Variovorax paradoxus B4: one gene and its partner. The protein of the gene in region 2 interacts with the protein of the main gene of each other region in a pairwise test. Links are inferred from orthologs where the notes say so. Each region holds a gene or a part of one and is shown on either strand. Other genes may lie near its edges.

Region 1 (3,824 bases), 710 kb from region 2 along the record:
TGCTCGCGCAAGGCAGGCTGCATGCGCCCTGGGGGCGGCCGAAGGCATTGGGCGACACGCTCATGCTGCTGGTGCCCGCGCACCGCAAGGGCGCGCTGCTGGCGCAGCAGGTGCAGGCGTTGCAGACCCTGGCCGACTGAGATCGATCACTGGCCACACGGTATTTTTCGTGAAACACCGAGGAACCGGCTTTGCCGGGCCTCTGGGGGCGAGCCAGATTACGCGACGCGTTCGGCGATCAGCACCGCGAAGAAGCCGAAGGCCGCAAGCAGCGTCCACTTGAGCACGATCCAACCGAAGCGCCGGTACTTGATCTGGCCCGTTCCCGCATAGAACGCGAACGACACGCCCGCCACCAGCAGAAGCAGCAGGATGGCCCAGCGGAAAAGAAGCATTGCCGAACGCGGCCTACCAGGCCCTCGCCACTTCGCCGAAACCGCGCGGTGCGCGCTTTTCGTCTTCGAAGGTGACGACCTCATAGGCATCGCTGTGGGCCAGCAGTTCGCGCAGCAGCTTGTTGTTGAGCGCGTGGCCCGAACGGAATGCGGTGTACGCCGCGAGCAGCGGCTTGCCGATGATGTACAGATCGCCCATGGCGTCGAGGATCTTGTGCTTCACGAACTCGTCGTCGTAGCGCAGGCCCCCGGCATTGAGCACCTTGGTGTCGTCCATCACGATGGCGTTGTCGAGACCGCCGCCGAGCGCCAGGCCCTTGCTGCGCATGTATTCCACTTCCTTGGTGAAGCCGAAGGTGCGCGCGCGTGCGATGTCGCGGCTGTAGGAATCGGTGCCGAGGTCGAACTCCACGCGCTGGCCGGTGGAATTGACCACGCGGTGGTCGAAGTCGATCTCGAAGCTCAGCTTGTAGCCGTGATAGGGCTCCAGGCTGGCCCACTTCTCGTTGGCGCCCTCGCCCTCGCGCACCTCGACCTTGCGCGTCACGCGGATGAAGCGGCGCGGCGCCTTCTGCAGCTCGATGCCTGCGCTTTGCAGCAGGAACACGAAGGACGAGGCCGACCCGTCGAGGATCGGCACTTCGTCGGCCGTGATGTCGATGTAGAGGTTGTCGATGCCCAGGCCCGCGCAGGCCGACATCAGGTGCTCGACCGTCTGCACCTTCGCGCCGCCGGTCGAGACGGTGGAGGCCAGGCGCGTGTCGGTCACCGCTTCGGCGGTCATGCGGATGTCGACCGGCTCGGGCAGGTCGACGCGCCGGAACACGATGCCGGTGTCCACCGGAGCGGGGCGCAGCGTCAGCTCCACGCGTTGTCCACTGTGGAGTCCCACGCCCACGGCGCGGCTGATCGACTTGAGGGTTCGTTGTTGCAGCACGCCGACGATTTTAGGCGCGTGGCGGCCGTGCCGCCCTATTCCCCTCGCTATGGCAGCGATAGACATGGGTTCTATGCCAGGCGACCGACGATGGACGCAAAGGGCACGAAGCGAACGCAGCGCCTAGAGCCGGCAGAAGTCCCTTTCAGGTCTTCCCCGTACCCCTTGCGAACCTTCGTGCCCTCTGCGTTCGGTTGCCTTGCCGTCAATCGGCTTGACGGCGCAGGAATGCCGGAATCTCGAAGTCGTCCATGCCGCCCGACGACAGCGCATCCACCTTGGCCGCGGCCATGGTGCGGTTCGTGCGCCACACGCTGGGAACGGCCATGCCGTCGTAGTTCGGCTGGTTGCCACCGCCGTGGCCGGCGTGGCCCGCATGGCCGGCGCCGAGCGTGGGCACGTTGAACGGGATGTTGTCGGTGCCGGTGCGGATCACTTCGAGCGTCGGTGCCTGGCGGCGCGCATCAGCGCGCGAGAGGCCGGTGGCGACCACCGTCACGCGCATCTGGTCGCCCAGGCTTTCGTCGTAGGCCGCACCGTAGATCACGTGCGCATCGGGCGAGGCGTAGGCGCGGATGGTGTTCATCGCGAGCTTCGACTCGTTCAGCTTCAGCGAACCCTTCGATGCGGTCACCAGCACCAGCACGCCCTTGGCGCCCGAGAGGTCGATGCCTTCGAGCAGCGGGCAGGCCACGGCCTGCTCGGCGGCGATGCGCGCGCGGTCCGGGCCAGCAGCGGCGGCCGTGCCCATCATGGCCTTGCCGGGCTCGCCCATCACGGTGCGCACGTCTTCGAAGTCGACGTTCACGCCGCCGTACTCGTTGATGATTTCCGAGATGCCGCCCACCGCGTTCTTGAGCACGTCGTTGGCATGCGCGAAGGCTTCGTCCTGGGTGATGTCCTCGCCCAGCACGTCGAGCAGCTTCTCGTTGAGCACCACGATCAGCGAGTCGACGTTCGCCTCGAGCTCGGCCAGGCCGGCGTCGGCGTTGGTCATGCGGCGACCGCCCTCCCAGTCGAAGGGCTTGGTCACCACGCCCACCGTGAGGATGCCCATTTCCTTGGCCACGCGCGCGATCACGGGTGCCGCGCCGGTGCCGGTGCCGCCGCCCATGCCGGCCGTGATGAAGAGCATGTGCGCGCCGTCGATGGCGGCGCGGATGTCGTCCACCGCGGCTTCGGCTGCATCACGGCCCTTGTCGGGCTTGCTGCCCGCGCCCAGTCCGCTGGTGCCCAGCTGGATGATCTTGTGCGCGTTGCTGCGCTGCAGTGCCTGCGCGTCGGTGTTGGCGCAGACGAACTGCACGCCCTGCACGCCACGCTCCATCATGTGCGCCACGGCATTGCCGCCGCCGCCGCCGACTCCGATCACCTTGATCTGAGTGCCTTGGTTGAATTCTTCGACTTCGATCATTTCGATGGTCATTTCTAACTCCTTGAATTTGCAGTTGCCGTTGTGTATCTATGAATTTTTCTGGTGTCTTGACGAGTTCAACGAAGCTGTCGTCGCGGCGGTGGACCTGTGCGCCGCCATCGCTCGTTGAAATGCAAGGGCGGACCGCCGCGTGCGAGCCAGAGTGGGGAGTGGTTCATGGTCAGAAGTTCCCCACGATGAAGTCCTTGAAACGTCCGAACGCAGTCTTTACGGATCCGTTCTTCTGCGCGACCTTGAAGCCGCGCATGCGTGCGAAGCGGGCTTCCTCGAGCAGGCCCATCACGGTGGCGGCGCGCGGCTGCGCCACCATGTCGGAGAGCGCGCTCGAATACTTCGGAATGCCTCGCCGCACCGGCTTCAGGAAAATGTCTTCGCCGAGTTCGACCATGCCCGGCATCACCGCGCTGCCGCCCGTGAGCACCACACCCGAGGACAGCACCTCTTCGTAGCCCGACTCGCGCACCACCTGCTGCACCAGCGAGAAGATTTCCTCGATGCGCGGCTCGATCACGCCGGCCAGCGCCTGCTTGCTCAGCATGCGCGGCCCGCGGTCGCCCAGGCCCGGCACTTCAACCTGAGTGTCGGGGTCGGCCAGGAGCTGCTTGGCGTACCCGTTCTCGACCTTGATGTCTTCCGCGTCCTTGGTGGGCGTGCGCAGCGCCATCGCGATGTCGCTGGTGATCAGGTCGCCGGCGATCGGGATCACGGCGGTGTGGCGGATCGCGCCGTTGGTGAAGATGGCCACGTCGGTGGTGCCCGCGCCAATGTCCACCAGCACCACGCCGAGCTCGCGCTCGTCCTCTGTCAACACCGCCTGGCTCGAGGCCAGCGGGTTCAGCATCAGCTGGTCGACCTCGAGGCCGCAGCGGCGCACGCACTTGATGATGTTCTCGGCCGCGCTCTGCGCGCCGGTCACGATGTGCACCTTGGCCTCCAGCCGCATGCCGCTCATGCCGATCGGCTCCTTCACGTCCTGGCCGTCGATCACGAACTCCTGCGGCTCCACCAGCAGGAGGCGCTGGTCGCTCGAGATGTTGATGGCGCGCGCGGTTTCCAC
Region 2 (3,849 bases):
TGCGAAGCTGGGGGGCCAGCAGCAAGGCAGTTGCCAGCGGCCACAGCGCCGCCTCGACGGCCGGCGAGATCAGCACGCTCCAGCCCGGGAACACGCCGCCGCCGATCATCCGCGTGATGACCTCGATGAGCTGCGACAACGCGAACAGCGGCAGCACCTGCAGCGCCTGCGAGGCCACCGGGTACCACAGCAGGCGCCGGTGGATGGTGATCGCGAAGAAGCCCAGCGTGGTGTAGGACAGCGCATGCTGGCCCAGCATGGACGCCTGGTGCACGTCCATGCACAGCCCGAAGACGAAGGCCGCGCCGATGCCCACGCGCATCGGCTGGTGCACGCCCCAGAACACGATGGCCAGCGCGAGCAGGTCGGGCATCCATGCGGCGCGGCCGATCGGGATCATGTTGATGAGCAGCGCCACCACCAGGCTCGCCCACATGAACAGCGGGCTCACGGGCAGCAGGAGCTGCTGTTGTCCGGGACGCTTGATCATCGGGCGCGCTCCGCGGCTTTTTTGTCGGCCTTGTCGGCCTTCCCGGCCGGCTTGGCCTCGGGCTTCTTGCGCACCACGGCGGCGGCCGGCGCGGGCGGCGGCGCCGAGGGAGCCCCGGTGGGCGCGAGCACCAGCACGTAGCGCGCAGCCGTCACGCGGGCCAGCGGCACGCAGTAGATGCGCGCAAAGGCCGAATCGGCGCGGCGCTCGATGCGCTCGATCTTCGCCACCGGCAGGCCGGGCGGATAGACGCCGTCGACGCCGCTGGTGGACAGCAGGTCGCCCTCCTGCAGGTCGGCATTGGCGGCCATGAAGCGCAGCTCGAGTCCGCCGCCATGCGCCGACGCATCGCCGAAGGCCACGCTGCGCACGCCGGTACGGGTGTTCTGCACGGGAATGGAAAGATCGCGGTCGATCACCAGCGTGACTTCGCTCGTGAACGGCTGCACCTGCGTCACCTGTCCCAGCACGCCGTGCGCGTCGATCACGGGCGACCCGGCGGCCACGCCCTGCGTGAGCCCCTGGTCGATGACGATCTTGCGCGTGTACGGGTCGGCCGCGTCATACAGCACCTCGGCCGCGCGGCCCGGCGCCTGGGTGGTCTGGCGCAGCTCGAGCAGCGCGCGCAGCCGCGCGTTGTCCTGCGCGAGCGTGTCGGCCTGGCTCGCGCGCTCGGCCTGCAGCATGAGCGCCTTGCGCGCCTCGTCCTCGTTGCGCTGGGCCGCCTGCAGGTCTTCGAAATAGCGGCTGCCGCCGACCACCAGCTGCACCGGCTTGAGCGCCAGCCATTGCACCGGGTAGAGCACCGCGCCGACGGCCGCGCGCAGGGGCTGCACGAGATGGAAGCGCGCGTCGGCCACCATCAGGAACAGCGCGAGCGCGCCGAAGAAGATCAGCTTGCTGAGCGCCGACTGTCCCTGGTTGAACAGGGGCGGGGCTGTGCGATCGAGCGTGCCCAAGGGCATGGTTCAGGCCTGGCTGTGTGCAACGTCAGATGGCAAAAAAGCCGGCCTGCGCGAGCAGAGGCCGGCCGATGATGGCTTTCGCCTTTTACTCGCTCGTGAAGATGCTGCCCAGACGGTCCATGCGCTCGAGGGCAATGCCGCAGCCGCGCACCACGCAGGTCAGCGGGTCTTCGGCCACCAGCACCGGCAGGCCGGTTTCCTCGGCCAGCAGGCGGTCCAGGTCGCGCAGCAGCGCGCCGCCGCCGGTCAGCATCATGCCGCGCTCGGCGATGTCGGCGCCCAGTTCGGGCGGCGTCTGCTCCAGCGCGTTCTTCACGGCCGAGACGATGTTGTTGAGCGGGTCGGTCAGGGCTTCCAGCACTTCGTTGCTGCTGATGGTGAAGCTGCGCGGCACGCCTTCGGAGAGGTTGCGGCCCTTGACCTCCATCTCCTTGACCTCGGAGCCCGGGAAGGCCGAACCGATGTTCTTCTTGATGACTTCGGCCGTCGGCTCGCCGATCAGCATGCCGTAGTTGCGGCGGATGTAGTTGATGATGGCTTCGTCGAAGCGGTCGCCGCCCACGCGCACCGAGCCCTTGTAGACCATGCCGCCCAGGCTGATGACGCCCACTTCGGTGGTGCCGCCGCCGATGTCGACCACCATCGAGCCCGAAGCCTCGCTGACGGGCAGGCCGGCGCCGATGGCCGCGGCCATGGGTTCCTCGATGAGGTAGACGGAGGTGGCGCCAGCCGCCTCGGCCGCGTCCTTGATGGCGCGGCGCTCGACCTGGGTCGAGCCGCAGGGCACGCAGATGATGATGCGCGGGCTCGGCGTGAGCAGCGTGCGCGGGTGCACCATCTTGATGAACTGTTTGATCATCTGCTCGGTGATCACGAAGTCGGCAATCACGCCGTCCTTCATCGGGCGGATGGCCTCGATGTTCCCGGGCACCTTGCCCAGCATGGCCTTGGCTTCCCGGCCGACGGCCTGGATCACCTTCTTGCCGTGGGGGCCGCCTTCATGGCGGATGGCGACGACCGAGGGCTCGTCCAGCACGATGCCCTTGTTGCGGGCGAATATCAGGGTGTTGGCGGTGCCGAGGTCGATCGCAAGGTCGGTGGAAAAGTACCGACGGAAAGCTCCAAACATGTGCGGAATCCTCTGGAGCACGCCTGCGCGTCGGCAGGTCGTCGCTCTGTTTTTGGGTCGTATGACGGGGTGAATTGATCGTTTTTGGCGCAAAAGCCGGCGCGTTCGCGGGGGTTGCGGCAAAGGCGGGATAATACCCGAATCCCCTCTGAATCCCGTGTTAGCACCCTCTCCGGCGTGCGATTACTTCCGGTTTTTCGACCGGTCCGACCCATGTCACTTTCCGCCTCAGATATTGCACGCATTGCCTCCCTGGCACGGCTGCAGCTTGCTTCCGACGAAAGCGAGCGCATGCTCAGCCAGATCAACGGCTTTTTTGACCTGGTCGAACGCATGCGTTCGGTCGACACCGCGGGGGTGGAGCCGCTGGCCCATCCGGTCGCGGCCGTCGAGGACATCACGCTGCGCCTGCGCGACGACCTGGTGAGCGAACCCGACAACCGCGAAGCCAACCAGAAGAGCGCCCCGGCCGTCGAAGCCGGCCTGTTCCTCGTGCCGAAGGTGATCGAATGAGCGGCGAATTGCATCAAATGGGCGTGGCCGCGCTCGCCAAGGCATTGGCCGAGCGCAAGGTTTCGGCCGTCGAGGCCTCGCAGGTCTTCCTTGGCCGCATGAAGGCCCACGAATCGCTCGGCACCTTCGTCGACGTGAACGAGAAAGTCACGCTGGCCCAGGCCCGCGCGGCCGACGCGCTCATCGCCAAGGGCAACGCGCCCGCCTTGGCCGGCGTGCCGATTGCGCACAAGGACATCTTCGTCACCACCGATTTCGCCACCACCGCCGGCTCCAAGATGCTCGCGGGCTACCGCTCGCCCTTCGACGCCACCGTGGTGCGCCGCCTGGCCGAGGCCGGCGCGGTCACGCTGGGCAAGCTGAGCTGCGACGAATTCGCGATGGGCTCGGCCAACGAGAACGTCGCCGTGCCCGCCGTGGGCCACGACAAGGCCGTGCCGGTGCAGAACCCGTGGAACCGCGAGCGTATTCCGGGCGGCTCCTCGGGCGCCAGCGCGGCGGCCGTGGCGGCACGCCTGGCCCCCGCGGCCACCGGCACCGACACCGGCGGCTCGATCCGCCAGCCGGCCTCCTTCTGCGGCGTGACCGGCATCAAGCCGACCTACGGCCGCGCCTCGCGCTACGGCATGGTGGCCTTCGCATCGAGCCTCGACCAGGCCGGCCCGATGGCCCGCTCGGCCGAAGACTGCGCGCTGCTGCTGTCGGCCTTCTGCGGCCCCGACCTGGACCGCGATTCGACCTCGCTCGACAAG

Evidence for each region.
Region 1: the proteins of VAPA_RS01720 (region 2) and ftsZ interact in binary tests that used the Escherichia coli proteins (3 or more experiments, as listed by UniProt). The link is inferred for Variovorax paradoxus B4 from one-to-one orthologs.

What each region holds. Positions count from the first base shown.
Region 1 is NC_022247.1:1,078,227-1,082,050, reverse strand. Bases 649-3,622 are described here. They hold ftsZ (cell division protein FtsZ), read right to left. Parts: upstream 2,759-3,622; coding sequence 1,538-2,758; downstream 649-1,537. Other genes in these bases: ftsA (cell division protein FtsA), read right to left, coding at 2,928-3,622; lpxC (UDP-3-O-acyl-N-acetylglucosamine deacetylase), read right to left, coding at 649-1,332. Outside these bases: VAPA_RS04845 (LysR family transcriptional regulator), read left to right, coding at 1-140; VAPA_RS34810 (hypothetical protein), read right to left, coding at 219-395; more of lpxC, read right to left, coding at 409-648; more of ftsA, read right to left, coding at 3,623-3,824. UniProt on the Escherichia coli protein: Essential cell division protein that forms a contractile ring structure (Z ring) at the future cell division site. The regulation of the ring assembly controls the timing and the location of cell division.
Region 2 is NC_022247.1:370,474-374,322, reverse strand. The notes cover bases 563-3,561. They hold VAPA_RS01720 (rod shape-determining protein), read right to left. Parts: upstream 2,585-3,561; coding sequence 1,541-2,584; downstream 563-1,540. Other genes in these bases: gatA (Asp-tRNA(Asn)/Glu-tRNA(Gln) amidotransferase subunit GatA), read left to right, coding at 3,094-3,561; gatC (Asp-tRNA(Asn)/Glu-tRNA(Gln) amidotransferase subunit GatC), read left to right, coding at 2,798-3,097; mreC (rod shape-determining protein MreC), read right to left, coding at 563-1,455. Outside these bases: rod shape-determining protein MreD, read right to left, coding at 1-490; more of mreC, read right to left, coding at 487-562; more of gatA, read left to right, coding at 3,562-3,849. UniProt on the Escherichia coli protein: Forms membrane-associated dynamic filaments that are essential for cell shape determination. Acts by regulating cell wall synthesis and cell elongation, and thus cell shape.